3 regions of the Promicromonospora sp. CA-289599 genome follow, and region 3 is predicted to be linked to each of the others. Evidence: riboswitches for the same ligand, from Rfam matches in the RefSeq annotation. Region 3 holds a riboswitch; each other region holds the start of a gene.
The links. Region 3 has a riboswitch for thiamine pyrophosphate ahead of thiC (phosphomethylpyrimidine synthase ThiC). Riboswitches for the same ligand answer to the same signal wherever they lie in the genome.

Region 1 (6,116 bases), 1.1 Mb from region 3:
CGACGAGGGGTACGGCGACCACCGCCTGCGCCACGGGGACGAGCAGCCCGGAGGTCCGCAGGTCCACACCGAGCACCGGCTGGTCCATGGTGATGAGGAACCCGAATCCGACGGTCACCGCGGACACCCCGAGCGGGAGCATGAACAGCCCGTCCAGCGCCCCGACGGCGCGGCGTGCGCCGACCGACCGCGGCCGCCGGGACACCACGAGCGCCACGAGACCGCCGACCACCAGGGCGATCACCGTCGCGGCCAGTGCGGTCCGGAGCGAGGTAGCGGTGGCCTCCCACACGGTGACGACCAGTGCGTTGCGCTCACCGGTGGTCCCGAGCGCCACGTAGTTCCCTGGTCCCCAGGAGCCGTCGGGCTCGCGGAAGCTGCGGGTCACCAGGCCGGCCAGCGGCAGCACCATGAGCCCGCCGACGATCGCCGCGCCCACCAGCGCCGTCGTCATGTCCTGGGGCGACCGCCAGGACAACCGCCTGGCCGAGCCGTGCGTGGACACGAGGCGCAGCGCCGCCTCCCGCCGGCGGCGGGCCCGGGCGGACACCGCGAGGGCGCCCGAGATGACCACGAGCTGCAGGATCGAGAGCACCGAGGCCGTCCGCAGGTCCAGGAACTGGGTGGTGCGCGTCCAGATCTCGGTCTCGATGGTGCCGTACCGCACGCCGCCGAGGACCAGCACGACCCCGAAGGCGGTGGCGCAGAACAGGAACACCACTGCGGCCGCGGACGCGACAGCGGGCGCCAGCGAGGGCAGCGTCACCGTGCGGAAGACCCGCGCGGGCCCTGCCCCGAGCGACGCGGCGGCCTGCTCGGTCCTGGGGTCGAGCCGTTCCCACAGCCCGCCGACGGTCCGCACGACCACCGACACGTTGAAGAAGACGAGGGCGACGACTATCCCGGCCAGCGACTCCTCCAGCCTGAGGAAGCCGAGCGTGCCGCCGGGCGCGAACAGGGTGCGGAACGCGACGCCGACCACGACGGCGGGCAGCACGAACGGCACCGTCACGAGCCCGCGCACCAGTACCCGGCCGGGGAACGACCGGCGGTAGAGCAGGTACGCGAGCGGCAGTCCGAGCAGCACCGAGAAGGCGGTGCCGAGCACAGCCTGGGTCAGGGTGAGCCACACGAGCCGCCACGTGCGCGGGCTGGACAGCACCTCCGCGAAACCGGTGAGGTCGAGCACGCCGTCGGGCACGAACCCGCGGACCACCAGCGCGGCCACGGGCCAGGCGAAGAAGACGGCGAGGAACCCGAGGGGGACGGCGACCGCCGTCCCCCAGAGCAGCGGCGCGGGCCGCAGGCTCAGCCGACTACGGTCTCTGTCCACCGCTCTATCCACTCGTCGCGGTGCTCGCTCACCTCGGCGGGATCCACCTCGAACGGCGTCTCCGCCTGGGGTGCGAACTTCTCCCAGTCGGCGGGCAGCTCCGTGGCGGGGTCGGCCGGGTACATGTACATCGACTCGGGCAGCGCGGCCTGGGCGTCCGCGCCGAGCAGGAAGTCGACGAACGCCTGGGCGCCCTCCGGGTTGTCCGACCCGGCGAGCACCCCCGCGTACTCGACCTGCCGGAAGCACGTCTCGAGCAGCGCGCTGGTGGTCGACCCGGAACCGTCCTCGCTGACGGTGAAGGCCGGCGAGGTCGCGTACGACAGGACGAGCGGGCGCTCGCCGCCCTCACCCGCGCCCGAGAAGTCCACGTAGTAGGCGTCCTCCCACGAGTCGGCGACCTTGACGCCGTTGTCGACCAGGGACGCCCAGTAGTCCTCGAACCCGTCCTCGCCGAACGCCCCGACGGTCGCCAGCAGGAAGGCGAGCCCGGGCGACGACGTCGCGGGGTTGCTCACCACGAGCAGGTCCCGGTACTCCGGGTCGGCCAGGTCCTCGAGCGTCTTCGGGACCTCGAGGTCCGACTGCTCGAACCAGGCCTCGTCCGCGTTCACGCAGACGTCGCCCTGGTCGATCGGGGTGAGCGCGCCGCCCAGCTGCTCGACGCCGTCGGGCAGGTCCGCCGGGGTGTACTCCTCGACGACCCCCGCCTCGAGCGCGCGGGACGCGAAGGTGTTGTCGATGCCGAAGACGGCGTCGCCGAGCGGGGCGTCCTTGGTCAGCACCAGCTGGTTCACCAGGGTTCCGGCGTCGCCCGCCGCGCTGACCTCGACGGTCAGCCCGGACTCCTCCTCGAACTGCTCGACGACCTTCTCGTCGAGCGCCCAGGAGTCGTGGGTCACGAGGGTCACGGTGCCCGACGCCGCCGGGTCGCCCCCGCCGGTCCCGGAACCATCGGACCCAGAGCCGCCGCACCCGGCGAGCAGGAGCGCCACGGAGAGCGCTCCGGCGGCCGGAACAACATGGATGGTGCCCGTGCGAGCACCGGTAGGACGCAACATCGTGCCTCGACTTCCTCCGCCGGTCTTACCCGGATCAGGTTCAAGGGTCTGCGGTGTTCCGCACTCTCAGCGCCGTGTGGCGCTCCCCTGTCGTGTCCGGCCAGCCTACTGGCTGGTCGGACGCTACGGTGTAGGGATGGCCAAGATCGAGACGGAACAGACACTCGCCGAGAAGGTCGGCACTCTTGCCCTGACGCTCGCGGCCGGCTGGGTCGCGCAGAAGGCGGTCAGCATGATCTGGAAAGGCGTGACCGGTAACGACGCGCCCAGCAAGGCGGACGACCCGGAGCTGGACCTGGTGCAGGCCACCGTGTTCGCGGCGGTCGCCGCGGGCACCGCGGTGTTCGCGAAGCGCATGGCGGCGAAGGGCGCGTCCACCGCCGCCCTGCGGCTCGCCGCCCGGCGCGCGGCACGCTGACCGCACGCCGTCTCAGGTGCCGGCCGGGTTCGGCCCGTGCCGGTTCGGCCTGCGAGCCCGACGTGACACCCTGGTCCCGTGAGCTTCACGCACCTTGACGACCGCGGCCAGGCCCGCATGGTCGATGTCACCGCCAAGCAGCCGACGATCCGCTCCGCCACCGCGACGGGCAGCGTCCGCTGCGGTCCCGACGTCGTGCGGGCGCTGCGCGACGGCGCCGTCCCCAAGGGGGACGTGCTGGCCGTGGCCCGGATCGCCGGGATAGCGGCCGCGAAGAGGACGCCGGAGCTGCTGCCGCTCGCGCACGTGATCGGCGTGCACGGCGCCGCGGTGGACCTCGAGGTGACCGACGACGGCGTCACGATCACGGCGACCGTCCGCACGGCCGACCGCACGGGGGTCGAGATGGAGGCGCTCACCGCGGTCGCGGTCGCGGGCCTCGCCGTCGTCGACATGGTCAAGGGCCTGGACAAGTCCGTCTCGCTCGCGGACGTGCGCCTCGAGCGCAAGACGGGCGGCAAGTCGGGCGACTGGGAGCGTCCGGCATGATCACCGTCCGCTATTTCGCCGGCGCCCGGGAGGCCGCCGGTGTCACCACCGAACAGCTCGGCGGCCCGACGTCGGTGGCCGCCCTCCGCGCTGCCCTCACGGCAGCGCACCCGCGCCTGGCGGACGTGCTGCCGAAGTGCGCCCTGCTGGTGGCGGGCGCCCGCACGACGTCCGACGACGCCCAGGTCCCGGACGGCGCGACGGTAGACGTCCTGCCCCCCTTCGCGGGCGGCTGACCCCGCTCAGGTGTCCGACCCGGCTCGGGTCAGTGGTCGCCGCCGACGAGCTGCGAGCGGACGTGCGGCCAGAGCGTGAGCACCACCTGGAGCCCGTCGCGCACCCCGCCGGACGACCCGGGCAGGTTCACCACCAGCGCGCGCTCCCCGTCGGCGGTGCCGGCGATCCCGGCCAGCCCCCTGGAGAGCGCGGCGGTAGGGACGCCCGCCGCGATGCCCTGCTGACGGACGGCCTCCGCGATCCCCGCGATCTCCTGATCGATCACCTCGCGCGTGCCCTCGGGGGTGAGGTCCCGCGGGGCGATCCCGGTGCCGCCGGTGGTGATGACGAGCCGCGCGCCGTCGTCGAGCACGGCACGCAGCACGTCCCGGACCGACTCGACGCCGTCGGGCACGAGGTGCTGATGCACGTCGGTGAGCCCGGCCTCTTCCAGGAGAGACACCGCCGTCGGACCAGACCGGTCCTCGGCCTCGCCGCGTGCACAACGGTCGGAGACAGTGATCACCGCTACCCGGTCGGACGTCATACCGACACGCTATCGGCCTCCGGCCCGTGGGGCTTGGCTGCCTCAGCGGGCTCGGCAGTCTCGGCAGTCTCGACGGCCTTGTCGCGACGGTACGCGCGCACCGACCATGCAACGGCGGCGGCCCAGACCACCCAGATGATCACGTACACGGTGTTCATCAGGACAGGGCCCGCGGCGATCCAGTCGCTGTTGAGCAGCGTGCGCGAGTTCGTGAGGATGATGACGCCACCCACGAGCGAACCGAGGACGCGCGGGGGCACGAGGCGCACCAGCCAGGCGGCGATCGGCGCGGCGATCAGCCCACCGATGAGCAGAGCCAGCACCCAGGTGAAGTCGATGCCCTCGCCGCTGAGGCCGACGAAGAAGCCGATGCTCGCCGCGATGGCCACGAAGAACTCGCTGGTGTCGATCGAGCCGATCACCTTGCGGGGCTCCATGCGGCCGCTCGCCAGGATCGCGGGGGTGCCCACCGGGCCCCAGCCACCACCGCCGGTCGCATCCATGAAGCCGGCCACGAGGCCGAGCGGCGTGAGGAAGCGCCGGCGCAGCGGCTTGTCCGAACGCGCGGGGAGGCCCTGCACGGTGAACCGGAGCAGCACGTAGAGGCCGAGCGTCAGCAGGATCAGCGACATCACCGGCTTGGCGATCTCGGTGGAGAGGGACGACAGGAAGGTGGCGCCGGCGAACGCACCGATGGCGCCCGGGATGCCGATGCGGGCGACGACCTTCCAGTCCACGTTGCCGAAGCGCCAGTGCGAGGCGCCGGAGGCCAGGGTGGTGCCGATCTCGGCGAGGTGCACGGTGGCCGACGCCGCAGCGGGGTTGGTGCCGATCGCGAGCAGCAGGGTCGTGGAGGTCACGCCGTAGGCCATACCCAGACTGCCGTCCACAAGCTGCGCGCCGAGGCCGACGAGCGCCAGCAGGATCAGGGTTCTCATGGTCGTGACCTTCCAGGCCCGGGGAATACGGCGGAGGCCGCACCCGTGCGGCCGGCGCCAGAGTAACCGACTAATCCGATCGGAAACAACAGTCATCTCATAGGTCGGATAAATGTGCATGGCAAAGCCGGGTGAAAGCTCTGGGACTCGTCAGAACCAGGGCCAGGAACCGGGCTTCGGCAGGGATCAGGAATTGGCCCAGGCCGACTCGCCCTGCGTGAGGGCGCGGATGCCGTCCGGCAGCGTGCCACCCACCAGGTCGGCGAGCGACACCGCCTCCAGCACGGCCCGGACGTTGGCGCGCAGTGCCACCCACACGTGGAGCAGTGGTGCGGCCGGACCCTGGAACTCCAGGTCGGACGGCCGGGTGCCGCGGACGAAGACCAGCGGACCGTCGACGGCCCGCACCACGTCGGCGACGGTGATCGAGTCGGCCGGGCGCGCCAGCCGGTACCCACCGCCGGCCCCGCGATGGCTCGTGACGAGCCCGTCTCGGCGCAGGTCGCTCAGGATGCCCTCCAGGAAACGGTGGGGGATGTCCTGTGCCCGGGCCAGCGCCTCGGCGCGGACAGGTCCGTCGTGGTCGGCCGCCGCCAGCTCGGCGGCTGCCCGGACGGCGTAGTCGGCTCGTGCGGAGATCCTCATGCACTCATTCTCTCCTGTACCCCCGCGCACGGTGTGCCGATCGATCGCGGTTCCGCAGACCAGGCAGCACCTCCCATATGAGTCCGCAGATTCGGTGATAATCTCTACCATGTGCCGCACATGAGGATTCGAGAGGCCGCCGCGTACCTCGGCGTCAGCGACGACACCGTGCGCCGCTGGATCGACCGCGGGCTGCTCGGCGTCCGCACCGACGACTCCGGGCGCAAGGTCGTCGACGGTTACGAGGTAGCGATGGTGGCGCGTGAGCACGCCTCGCCACCCGGCCTGCCGCCAGGTCTGCGCAGCTCCGCGCGCAACCGCTTCGTCGGTCTGGTGACCGCTATCCAGGCCGACACCGTCATGGCACAGGTCGAGCTGCAGTGCGGGCCGTTCCGCGTCGTCTCGCTGA
Region 2 (6,116 bases), 1.3 Mb from region 3:
CGTTCGGCAGGGCGCTCGTCGTGGCGTTCGCGCGGCTGCGGAGCGTCGAGATCGCGTCCGGCGGCGAACCGCTCACGGTGACCCTCGTCGGTCCCGGTGCCCGCGTCGCGGCGCAGGCGCTGCGGGCACGCTGGCCCAGCGTGCGGGCGGCCTGCCGGCTCGTCCCGGTCGAGACGTTCGCCGAGGTGCGCGCGATCGGCACGCCCCAGCGGGTCTACGTGTGCCACGACGACGACGGGGACGCGCTCCGGCACGCGCTGCGGGACAGCGACCTCTGGCGTGCCGGCGAGGGCGCCGTCGTGCTCCGCCTCAACCGCCTCGCGGGCCTCGGCGGCCTGTTCGGCACCCACGACGGCGCGATCCTCGACGACCTCGGCGGGCGGCTCGACGTCGTCGAACCGGGCACGCTGCTGCGCAGGGCGACCGCGCCCGGCGTGCTGGTGCACGACGACGTCTACGACCTCATGGCCGTCTCCGCCCACCTGACCTACCTGCGCAACCAGCGCTCGCGCGGCGTGGCCTGGGAGAGCACCCCGGCGATGGTCTCGTGGGTCGACCTGTCCGACGACCTCCGGGCCGCGAACCGAGCCCAGGTGCGCGCCATCCCGGACCGGCTCCGCCAGATGGGCTGCACCGTCGCACCCGCCGGCGACGGCGAGCACGGCCGGATCCCAGAACCCGTGGTCGACGCCCGCGCCGTCGACGAGCACGAGCGGTGGATGGCCGAGAAGGCCGCAGCGGGCTGGACCTACGGGCCCCAGCGGGACGACGCCCGGCGTCTGCACCCGGACCTGCGACCCTGGGAAGAGCTGTCGGAGGCGGACCGCGAGAAGGACCGCGCGGCGATCCGTGCCATCCCGGTGATCCTCGCGGACTTCGGCCTCCACGTGGTCCCGCTCGTCGACGACGCCGGCTGGGAGGCCGCGGGCGAGCCCGTCCCGGACCCCCGAGGCGTGGTCAAGGGCTGGCGGATGTTCGGCCGCGGCCGCGCGGAGCCGGCCGCCGGCGACTGACCAGGACCGGCACCGCGGGCTGACAGGATGTGCACCATGCGAAGCGTCACCCTCCTCGGCTCCACCGGTTCCATCGGCACGCAGGCCATCGACGTCATCGGGCGCAACCCCGAGCGGTTCCGGGTGGACGCCCTGTCCGCCGGCGGCTCCGACCTGCCGCTCCTCGCCCGGCAGGCCGCGTCGCTCGGCGTGCGCGCCGTCGCGGTGGCCGACGCCGCCGCCCGCCCGACCCTGCTGGACCTGCTCCGGGAGGCGGGCGCCGACGGCGTCGAGGTGCTCGCCGGACCGGACGCCGCGACCGAGCTCGCCGGCCGGGGGAGCGACGTCGTGCTCAACGGCATCACCGGGTCAGTGGGCCTGCGCCCCACCCTCGCCGCGCTCGCCGCCGGCTCGACGCTGGCGCTCGCGAACAAGGAGTCGCTGGTCGTCGGGGGCGCGCTGGTCAAGGCGGCGGTGCGGCACGAGGGCCAGATCGTGCCGGTGGACTCGGAGCACTCCGCCATCGCGCAGTCGCTGCGCTCGGGTGCGTCGTCCGAGGTCCGCAAGCTCGTCGTCACCGCCAGCGGCGGACCGTTCCGTGGCCGCACGCGCGCCGAGCTGCGCGACGTCACGCCCGCGCAGGCCCTGCGGCACCCCAACTTCTCGATGGGGCGCGTGGTCACCACCAACTCCGCGACCCTGGTCAACAAGGGCCTCGAGGTGATCGAGGCGCACCTGCTGTTCGACCTGCCGTTCACCGCGATCGACGTCGTGGTGCACCCGCAGCAGATGATCCACTCGATGGTCGAGTTCGCCGACGGCTCCACCATCGCCCAGGCCGGGCCGCCGCGGATGCTCGTGCCGATCGCGCTGGGCCTGTCGTGGCCCGACCGCCTGCCTGACGTCGACGTGCCCATCGACTGGACCCAGGCGTCCACCTGGGAGTTCGCCCCCCTGGACGACGACGCCTTCCCCGCCGTCCGCCTCGCCCGGCAGGTCGGCGAGGCCGGCGGCACGCACCCCGCCGTCTACAACGCCGCGAACGAGGTGTGCGTGGACGCGTTCCACGACGGGGCCATCGGCTTCCTCGACATCGTCGACACGGTGGCCGCCGTCGTCGAGGCGCACGAGACGACGGACGCCGGCGACGCGACGTCGGTCGAGGGCGTCCTGGAGGCCGACGCCTGGGCCCGCGCCCGCGCGGCGGAGCTCCTCAAGACGATCTGACGGGGCGCGACGAGTCCGACCACGGTGCTGACTCGGCGCCTGCAGTCCGCCGAGTCAGTGGCCTGGTCGGACCGGGGCGCTGACTCGGGGACTCGGGGCCGCCGAGTCAGTCGGTCGGTGGCGGGCCGACCCGAAGCCGTGGTCGACCGGGCCGTGGCCGCGCCAGGGACCGGGCGTGGTGCCCGTCCCGCCGACGACCAGGTCGTCCGCGGCGCGCAGGGCTCCGGTCAGGTAGTCCTTCGCCGCGCGTACGGTGGGCTCCCACCCGTCGTGCCGGGGGCGCAGGACCGCGCACGCCGAGCTGAGCGTGCAGCCCGTCCCGTGCGTGTTCCGCGTGGGGATCCGCGGGGCGGTCAGGGCGACGACGCCGTCCGGGCTGCTGCCGGGTCCGAGGCCGGCCCCCGCGAGGTGGTCGACCGACTCCGCCGAGTCCAGGTGCCCGCCCTTGACGAGGGCGAACCGTGCCCCGAGCTCGAGGAGCGCACGCGCCTGGTCGGCCGCCTCGCGATCGTCCCCGGCCCGTTCGGCGCCGAGCAGCACCGCTGCCTCCGGCAGGTTCGGCGTGACCAGGTCGGCCAGGGGCAGCAGCTCGTCGCGCAGCACGGCTTCGGCGTCGGGCGCGAGCAGGCGGTGGCCCGACGTCGAGACCATCACCGGGTCGAGCACCACGTAGGGCATACGCCCGGCGGCCCGCAGGTCACGCAAGGCCGCGGCGACGGCCCGGCCGACGGCGGCGTCCGTCGTCATGCCGATCTTCACGGCGTCCACCGCGACGTCGGCGAACAGGGTCTCGAGCTGCGCGGTCACCATGTCGGCGGGCACGGGCAGCACCCGCGCCACGCCGGTCGTGGACTGGGCGGTCAGTCCGGTGAGCACCGCGCAGCCGTACCCGCCGAGCGCCGCGAAGGTCTTCAGGTCGGCCTGGATCCCCGCGCCGCCGGAGGGGTCCGAGCCGGCGATCGCCAGCGCCACGACCGGGTGCCCGGGCGGTCGGGTGCGGGATGCGGAGTCAGGCAGGACGGAGCCCATGAGGCGTTCCCTTCGCTAGAATTACCTAGAGCAGGTTCCACGGGTGCGTCTCAGCCAGGCTGGTGCCCGGCGCCCCGCGCCATTTCGGCCCCACCCTACCCAGCGGTCTGCCCGGCCCCGTACTGCAGCCCGTCCACGAGCAGGTCGATCATGCGCCGGCCGTGCTCCGGCTCCTCGTCACCCATGGGCAGGTTCAGCTTGGACACGGCGTACAGGAGGTCCTGGGGGCTGACGACGGCACGGATCGCCCCCGCCTCGACAGCGGCGTCGAGCAGGGAGCCGAGGGCCGGGCCGAGCCGGCCGAGGAAGTAGCCGGGCAGCGCGTCGAACGCCGGGTCGCCCGAGTGCAGGGCCGAGGCGAGGCCGCGCTTGGTCGCGAGGAACTCCGTGTACCGGTGCAGCCACCTCTCCAGGGCGTCGACCGGCCCGTGCTCGGCCGCCAGCGCGGAAGCGGCGTCGGCGGTGGCGTCGACCTCGTGCTGGAACACGGCCTTGACCAGGTCCGAGCGCTTGGGGAAGTGCCGGTACAGCGTGCCGACGCCGACGCCGGCCAGGTCGGCGATCTCCTTCGCGGGCGCATCCACGCCGGACGTGCCGAAGGCCGACTTGGCGGCGTCGAGCAGCGAGTCGATGTTGCGTTGCGCGTCGGCGCGCAGGGGCCGCGGCGCTGTGTTCTGGGTCACTCCACTCCATCCCTTGCTATCCGGAACGCCTTTCCATATAGTTCTGGAAGAGCGTTCCGCTTAGCTCCAGAGTACGACATCGCCGGAGCGCTCACCAGACCTCTCGACCCCAGGAGGGCCCCATGCAGTACCGCAACCTCGGCCGGACCGGTATCAAGGTCAGCCCCTACGCGCTCGGCGCGATGATGTTCGGCGCGGTCGGCAACCCCGACCACGAGGAGTCGATCAAGATCATCCACAAGGCCCTCGACTCCGGCATCAACTTCGTCGACACCGCCGACTTCTACTCGCACGGGGAGTCCGAGGAGATCGTGGGCAAGGCGCTCAAGGGGCGGCGCGACGACGTCGTGCTCGCCACCAAGGTGCACCTGCCCATGAGCGACGACCCCAACCACCGCGGCAACTCCCGCCGCTGGATCATCGCCGAGGTCGAGAACTCGCTGCGGCGCCTGGGCACCGACTACATCGACCTCTACCAGATCCACCGCCCCGACCCCGAGACCGACGTCGAGGACACGCTGGCGGCGCTGACGTACCTGATCAGCTCCGGCAAGGTGCGGGCCATCGGCTCGTCGACGATGCCCGCCGCCGAGATCGTCCAGGCCCAGTGGGTGGCAGAGCGGCGCGGCCTGGAACGCTTCAGGGCCGAGCAGCCGCCGTACTCCATCCTGAACCGGGGGATCGAGCGCGACGTCCTGCCGGTCGCCCAGCAGTACGGCATGGGCACCCTGGTCTGGAGCCCGCTCGCCGGAGGCCTGCTCACCGGCCGGTACCGCAAGGGGCAGGACAACGACACCCACCGGGCGCAGTTCGGGTTCGAGCACCTGCGCGACGAGCAGCGGCTCGACGCCGTCGAGCAGCTCGTCCCTGTCGCCGAGGACGCGGGCATCCCCCTGAACCACCTGGCGATGGCGTTCACGATCGCCCACCCGGGCGTCACCTCCGCGATCATCGGCCCGCGCACCATGGAGCACCTGGACAGTGCCCTGGCCGGTGCCGAGGTAGTCCTGAGCGACGAGATCCTGGACCGGATCGACGCGATAGTGCCGCCCGGCACCGACGTCGGCCGCCTCGACATGGCCTACGACCCGCCCGCCATCCAGCAGCCGCTCCTGCGCCGCCGGCCGGCGGCGCAGCGCGCGGCCGCCTGAGGTCAGCGCCCCCGCGTCCAGTTGAACACCGCCACGCCCGTCACCAGCGCGCCGATGGTGACCAGGGCGGTGGCGGTGACGGCCTGGAGCGGGCCGATCAGGTCGGCGTCCAGCGCGACCTGGACGGTCCCGATCAGGGCGTAGACGCCGGCGAACACGGTGATGGCGGACAGCGTGCCGTCCATCAGCCGACGGCGCCCGCGCTCGCGCTTGGCCTCGGCAGCCCGCTCCCGGTCCCCGTGCAGGCGTTCGAGGGCCGCGAGCCGCGCGGCGATCGGCTCCTGGAGCAGCTCGCGCAGCCGCTCGGTGACCACCGCGGCCTGCTGCTCGAACCGCGACGCGTGCAGGAGCTGGTTCAGCATCCTGGACTCCAGGGCGGAGGCCAGGAACGTGGGCGAGGTGATGGTGGTCAGCGTGGCCCGGACCTCCGAGGCGAACTCGTGCAGGCGCAGCTGTTCGCGGATGAGCCGTTCCTTGCGCTCGGCGAGATCGGCGCCGTTGTTGACGTCGTGGTCGGCGAGCATCGTCGCGACGATCCGCAGGTGGTCGGCGAGGGTGGCGTTCCACGCGCTGAAGAGCCCGTTCAGGCTGGCGACGAACTCCGCGAGCGAGCCGTACTGGGAGATCTTGAAGTGTGCGGTGCCGGCCAGGGCGACCGTCGTGGAGTTCGTGGCCACCGCGACGACGTCGCCCAGGTGCCGCACCCCCTCCAGCAGCACGGGGTTGCGCTGGCGCAGGGTCCAGTCGCACAGCGTTGCGGTGCCGTAGGAGACCGGCTGGAGCAGCACCTGTGAGCCGAACGCGGCGAGCAGCTCGTCGCCCATGGCGACCGGCGTGCGCTCCGCCCGGGGCGCGGCGGGTCCCCGCCCGCGGCTCGCCTCGTAGACGGTGGTGACGACGTGCGCCCGCCCCTGTGCGATCTCGGTGCCCTCGTGCACCAGGTCGGCGGTGGCGCGCTGGAGCAGGTCGGCGAGGTCGAACAGGCGCTCGGGGGGTGGGCTGCCCGCGTGGTCGACGTCGACGGGTGCGCCGTC
Region 3 (6,116 bases):
GGCCGCCGCGATGGACGTCGCGGTGCTCGTCTGGGGCACCCTGAAGGACGACCCGAACCTCGCCGCGCTGCAGCGCAGGGGGGTGCCCGTCGTGATCGGTGAGGGACACGAGGTGTCCGGCGTCCCCGTGGTGAGCGTCGACGACCGCCTGGGCGCCGCCGAGGCGGTGCGTCACCTCGTCGAGCTCGGGCACACGCGGATCGCGGAGATCACGCTGCCGTTCGGGCGGGACGAGCGGTCCGGGCTGGTCGACGCCGACCGGCTCGCGTCCGCCGAGCGCACGCCGACCCGCAACCGGCTGGCCGGCGTACGGGACGTCATCGAGCCCGTCATCTCGTGGGAGACGCCCGCGTCGCTCGTGGAGCACGGGCGCGACGCCGCCACCGAGATCCTGTCCGAGTGGGCGCCCGCCCGGGACCGTCCGACGGCGATCGTCGCGCACTCCGACCTGCTCGCCGCCGGTGCGGTGATCGCCGCCCGCGAGCTCGGGCTGCGGGTGCCCGAGGACGTGTCGGTGGCCGGGTTCGACGGGCTCGACCTGCCGTGGCTCTCCCCCGACGTGCTCACCAGCGTGCACCAGCCGCTCGTGGAGAAGGGCCGGGCGCTCGGCCTGGCCGTCATCGCGCTGCTGGCCGGCGAGGAGCCCCGGTCGGTGGTGCTGCCGGTGACCCTGGTCGAGGGCACGACGACGGGCCCGGTCCCGGACCTACCCTGACCGTCCTCGTTGAGTGCTGGCTATTTGCGGGCTCAGCACGCTCCGGCCCGCAAATAGCCAGCACTCAACGAATGGTCAGGGGCGGAGGGTCGGGGCCGGGAGGTAGACCTCGCCGCCCGACTCGCGGAACTCCGCGGACTTCTGGGCCATGCCCTCCGCTTGAGCGGACGCCGACGCCGACGCCGCGTCCGCGAGCGCCGCCTGGTGCTGCGCCCCGCCGAACTCGTCGCGGATGTCCTGCGAGATCCGCATCGAGCAGAACTTCGGCCCGCACATCGAGCAGAAGTGCGCGGTCTTCGCGGCCTCGGCCGGAAGCGTCTCGTCGTGGTACGACTCCGCGAGCTCCGGGTCGAGCGACAGGTTGAACTGGTCCCGCCAGCGGAACTCGAAGCGGGCCTTGGACAGGGCGTCGTCCCGGTCGCGGGCGCCGGGGTGCCCCTTGGCGACGTCGGCGGCGTGCGCGGCGATCTTGTAGGTCACCACGCCGGTGCGCACGTCGTCGCGGTTCGGCAGGCCGAGGTGCTCCTTGGGCGTGACATAGCAGAGCATCGCGGTGCCGTACCGGGCGATCTCGGTGGCGCCGATCGCTGAGGTGATGTGGTCGTACCCGGGCGCGATGTCGGTCACGAGCGGGCCGAGCGTGTAGAACGGGGCGCCGTCGCAGAGCTCCTGCTGCCGCTCCACGTTCTCGCGCACCAGGTGGAACGGGACGTGTCCGGGCCCCTCGACCATGACCTGGACGTCGTGGGCCCAGGCCCGTTTCGTCAGCTCGGCGAGGGTGTCGAGCTCGGCGAACTGCGCGGCGTCGTTCGCGTCGGCGAGCGAGCCCGGCCGCAGGCCGTCGCCGAGGGAGAAGGCGACGTCGTACCGGGCGAAGATCTCGCAGAGCTCGTCGAAGTGCGTGTAGAGGAAGTTCTCCTGGTGGTGCGCCAGGCACCAGCCCGCGAGGATCGACCCGCCGCGCGAGACGATGCCCGTGACTCGGTCGGCGGTGAGCGGCACGTACCGCAGGAGCACGCCGGCGTGCACGGTCATGTAGTCGACGCCCTGCTCGCACTGCTCGATCACCGTGTCGCGGTAGATCTCCCAGGTCAGCGCGCTGGCGTCGCCGTTCACCTTCTCCAGGGCCTGGTAGATCGGCACGGTGCCGATGGGCACCGGCGAGTTCCGCATGAGCCATTCGCGCGTGGTGTGGATGTCGTCGCCCGTGGACAGGTCCATGACCGTGTCGGCACCCCACTTGGTGGCCCACTCGAGCTTTTCCACCTCCTCCGCGATGGAGCTGTGGACGGCGGAGTTGCCGATGTTCGCGTTGACCTTCACCAGGAACGCCCTGCCGATGATCATCGGCTCCGACTCCGGGTGGTTCACGTTGTTCGGGATGATCGCCCGGCCAGCGGCCACCTCGCTGCGCACGAGCTCGACGTCGCAGTTCTCGCGCACCGCGACGAACCGCATCTCGGGCGTGATCACGCCCTGGCGTGCGTAGTGCATCTGGGTGACGGTCCGGCCGGGGAGCGCCCGGCGGGGCCGGCGTCGTTCACCCTGCCACTCCTGGCTGGCGGCACCGCGGCGCAGCGCGCCGCGCCCGTCGTCGGCCAGTGCCCGATCGCGGCCGTCGTACTCCTCCGTGTCTCCGCGTGCCACGACCCAGGGTTCGCGGGCGGGAGCGAGGCCACGGACCGGGTCGGAACCGGGGCCTTGCGTGCGATAGACCCGGACCGGCTCGTTGGGGGCGCCGTCGGGCGACGGGGCCAGCGTGATCTCCGTGACCGGCACCCGGAGACCCGTGCCGTCCTGCGGTGTGCTGTACCCGCCGTCGTGCTCGTGGTCGCGCTCGTACTGGTAAGCGAGCGTGCGGGACTGGGACTTCTCCATCATGAGACTCCTGCTTCCTACGCCGGTGTTAACCGGACAGGTTCAACGGTCCCGGGCCGAACAGCCCGATCTCAGCCCCTGCGTGAGGCACCCGTGGGATCGCCGCCGACGTTAGCACCCCGAGCCGTCTGTGCTCACCGGGGTCTCTCTTTCGGGGCCAAAGCTCTTCCGCTCTGATAGAGAGACCTCATGGCTCGCTTCACCCAGCGGCGGGCCCCGACGTGGAGGCACACATGTCAGTTCGAGGAAAGCTGCGAACGAGGGTGTTCGCGCTGATGGCGACGGGAGCGCTCGTAGTGCAAGCAGGAATCGTGGCGGGTGCGGCGGCTGCGGACGGGCCGGGTCCGGCGGCGTCGGACAACCAGATCACGCTGACCTCCTGGGACGGGGTACGCGAGCTACGTGCGGGCGAGACCTCGAACCTGCGGCCGAACGCCAAGGGCGGGCTCGTGCTGAAGCACGGCGGCGACACCGTCGAGTACACCGACCCGTTCGGCGACGGCACTCCCGTCACCTACGAGACGGGCCGGTGGACGTCGCCGGTCGTCGCGGCCGGGTACCTGATCGACGAGTCCGTGAGCTCGTGGAACGCGCACACGCCCACCGGCACGTGGGTGGAGATCGAGTTCCGGGGCCGCAAGGCCGACGGGACGTGGACCAAGTGGTTCGTGATGAGCCGCTGGGCGTCGGGCGCCGAGTTCGCACCCGCCGACGGCAGCGTCGGCGACATCCACCGCACCTCCGTGAACGGGCAGACCGACGCGGACGCGTACCTGTTCACGGACACCTTCGTCGCGAAGTCGGGCAACGAGCCCGACGCGTTCCAGACGCGGGCCACGCTGTACCGGCCCGAGGGCACCCGGGTATCGCCGCGGCTGGACTCGGTGAGCACCATGACCAACGAGTACCTGCCCGACTCGCACTACACGGGCACCAGCGACTTCACGCTCGGTCGTGCGGTGTCGCTCGACGTGCCGCAGTTCAGCCAGAACATCCACCGCGGCGAGTACCCCGAGTTCGGGGGCGGCGGCCAGGTGTGGTGCTCGCCGACGTCGTCGTCCATGGTGCTGTACTACTACGGGCGCGAGGTGCCGGAGGCCGAGCTCGAGGGCATCGAGGCCCCGAACGGTGACCCGCAGGTCGATTACGCCGCCATGCGGACCTGGGACTACACGTACGAGGGCGCGGGCAACTGGCCGTTCAACGCCGCGTACGCCAGCACGTTCGGGCTGGACTCGTTCGTGACCCGGCTGCGGTCCCTCGCGGAGGCCGAGAAGTTCATCAAGGCGGGCATCCCGCTCATCTTCTCGATCAGCTTCGAGGAGGAGGAGATGCCTGAGGCCGGGTACGGCACCAACGGGCACCTCGTGACGCTGGTCGGGTTCACCGCAGCAGGCGACCCGATCATCAACGACCCGAACAAGGCGAGCAACGAGGCCGTGCGTTCCGTCTACACGCGGGAAAACTTCGAGCGTGTGTGGCAGACCTCGACCGACGGCATCACGTACGTCTACCACCCGAAGAACGTGAGGCTGCCGCGCAACCTGCCGGGTGTCACGCCGAACTGGTGATCCGGCCTGTCGGCCGCGGAGTGTCCGTCACCCCCGCGGCCGCCTAGCGGCCCGGGACACCCCGCGGTTCCGACGTGTACGCCGCCGAGGCGTGGCCCTTCGCCGAGACCGTCACCCGGACCGTGAGCTCGGCGCCCTGGTCGCGGCCCGTCACGAGGTACCTGCTGCCGATCGCCCGGGACACCGGCTCGCCGTCGCGCAGCCACTGGTAGCGGACGCGGACGTCGTTCGGGAGGTACGTGCCGGCGTCCGCGCGCAGGACCTTCCCCGGCTTGGCCCTGCCCTCGATGCTCGGCCCGGACACATCGGCCACCACCGGGTCGTGCAGCTCGACGTCGGACGCGTTGACGAAGACGTGCCGGTGCGCCAGCCACACCTGGTAGTACACGTCGTTGCCGCGCACCACCGTGCGGTCGCCCGGTCCCGTGCCGTCGAACGTGGTGGCCCGGTAGTAGTCGGACGCGACGTGGTCGTCGGCCACCGCGTACGTCTGGTCCACGCCCACGCGGTACTCGATCGGCGTGACCGGCTGCACCGGGACGCCCGGGTGCTCCTCGTACGCTGCTGCCTCCGGGTAGGCCCTGCCGAAGACCGGCGCCGGGGCGTCGCCCGCGACCGTGACCGTCTTCGCCGTCGCCGGCACCACCACCGGGCGCTCGGCCGGGTTGTGCAGCCAGGCCAGCGAACCGGCCCACCACACGCCCAGCCAGTCGCCCTCTACCTGGTCGACGACGAGCTTGTGCCCCGACTGGACGCGCGCGCTCACGTCGCTCGCGTACGTGGTTCCGTCCGACCCGTCCGGCTTCCAGCCCGGGTCCTTCGCCAGCGGCGCGTCGGCCGACGGCGACTGGTGCAGGTACCGGAAGTTCGTCCCCGCGCCGGCTACGCACGCGCCCGAGCCCGGAGACGCCTGCTCACAGCCCGTCACGGTGTTCGGGTTGTCGGCGTACCCGGTGCGCACCTCGACCACGTCGCCCGGTGCGACGTTCGTCGTCGCCTCCAGGTCACCGCCGATGGGGGCACCGAGCAGCTCGAAGTAGTGGTCCCAGTCCCAGTAGGGGCCCGGGTCCCAGTGCACGTTCCTGGTGGACCCGGGCAGGATGCCCGGCACCTGGTCGTGCCCGATGACGTGCGCCCGGTCGAGCGGGATGTCGTGCTCCGCCGCCAGGTGCCGGACCAGGTCCGCCGACGCCTGGTACATCGCCTCCGTGTACCAGGCACCCGTACCGGCCCAGCCCTCGTGCTCCAGGCCTATCGAGTGCATGTTCATGAACCAGTTGCCCGCGTGCCAGCCGACGTCGGCCGGGTCGAGGTGGTTCGCGACGTGCCCGTCCGAGGACCGCAGCGTGTAGTTCCACGCCAGGTAGGACGGGTCCTGGACCAGGTTGACCGTGGGCTGGTAGGCGGTCTCGGTGTCGTGGATCAGGATGTAGTCGAGCGACGGGCCGCCCGCGCCGGTGCGGTCGGCCTGATCGTGGTTGCCGTAGTCACCGGTGTCGTCGGGCAGGTCCGGGGAGGCCTTCTCGTAGGGCGCGGGCAGCCACTCGCAGCCGAGCGTCTCGGGGCAGTCGGTCTCCGGGTCGCTCGTGCCGGACGCCCGCGGCACGACGACGTCCCGGTTGCCCGTGAGGATCACCGCGCCGTCGGCGGGGGTGGTCACGCCCGCACCCTCCCTGAGGATTGTGTACACCCGTGTAGCGAAACCCTGGACATCACTCATGCGGGACACTGCGTTCTCCCACTCCCCCAGGCTGTCCGACGCCGTCCCGGCCTCGACGGCATCGTCGCGTATCGCCTGCGCCTGGTACGACGCGAGTAGAGCCGCACCACCGCAGACATTGGCCTGTGACTCGGACTTCAGGGTCTCCTCGCTGAGGCCGGTGAGTCTGGCCGCCTGGGCGAGCTCGGGAGTGCCCTCGCGCACCGGGCCCGCCTTGTCGTTGACGTCCGAC

Region 1: it holds a riboswitch for thiamine pyrophosphate, as region 3 does, so the genes downstream of both, ACQEVI_RS10380 (thiamine ABC transporter substrate-binding protein) here and thiC (phosphomethylpyrimidine synthase ThiC) in region 3, are expected to answer to the same signal.
Region 2: it holds a riboswitch for thiamine pyrophosphate, as region 3 does, so the genes downstream of both, thiD (bifunctional hydroxymethylpyrimidine kinase/phosphomethylpyrimidine kinase) here and thiC (phosphomethylpyrimidine synthase ThiC) in region 3, are expected to answer to the same signal.

Annotation. Positions count from the first base shown of each region.
Region 1 covers NZ_JBNJNI010000001.1:2,335,743-2,341,858, forward strand. Annotated here, with positions in the region: gene ACQEVI_RS10375 (ABC transporter permease) at 1-1,333, opposite strand, end outside; gene ACQEVI_RS10380 (thiamine ABC transporter substrate-binding protein) at 1,309-2,394, opposite strand; TPP riboswitch at 2,389-2,493, opposite strand; gene ACQEVI_RS10385 (DUF4235 domain-containing protein) at 2,531-2,812, shown strand; gene moaC (cyclic pyranopterin monophosphate synthase MoaC) at 2,891-3,361, shown strand; gene ACQEVI_RS10395 (MoaD/ThiS family protein) at 3,358-3,597, shown strand; gene ACQEVI_RS10400 (MogA/MoaB family molybdenum cofactor biosynthesis protein) at 3,627-4,124, opposite strand; gene ACQEVI_RS10405 (sulfite exporter TauE/SafE family protein) at 4,121-5,062, opposite strand; gene ACQEVI_RS10410 (RrF2 family transcriptional regulator) at 5,249-5,707, opposite strand; gene ACQEVI_RS10415 (TOBE domain-containing protein) at 5,819-6,116, shown strand, end outside.
Region 2 covers NZ_JBNJNI010000001.1:4,686,012-4,692,127, forward strand. Annotated here, with positions in the region: gene ACQEVI_RS20870 (RyR domain-containing protein) at 1-1,013, shown strand, start outside; gene dxr (1-deoxy-D-xylulose-5-phosphate reductoisomerase) at 1,050-2,219, shown strand; gene thiD (bifunctional hydroxymethylpyrimidine kinase/phosphomethylpyrimidine kinase) at 2,274-3,248, opposite strand; TPP riboswitch at 3,238-3,335, opposite strand; gene ACQEVI_RS20885 (TetR/AcrR family transcriptional regulator) at 3,344-3,931, opposite strand; gene ACQEVI_RS20890 (aldo/keto reductase) at 4,054-5,082, shown strand; gene ACQEVI_RS20895 (hypothetical protein) at 5,085-6,116, opposite strand, start outside.
Region 3 covers NZ_JBNJNI010000001.1:3,395,311-3,401,426, reverse strand. Annotated here, with positions in the region: gene ACQEVI_RS15075 (LacI family DNA-binding transcriptional regulator) at 1-715, shown strand, start outside; gene thiC (phosphomethylpyrimidine synthase ThiC) at 791-2,596, opposite strand; TPP riboswitch at 2,591-2,696, opposite strand; gene ACQEVI_RS15065 (C39 family peptidase) at 2,827-4,164, shown strand; gene ACQEVI_RS15060 (N-acetylmuramoyl-L-alanine amidase) at 4,208-6,116, opposite strand, start outside.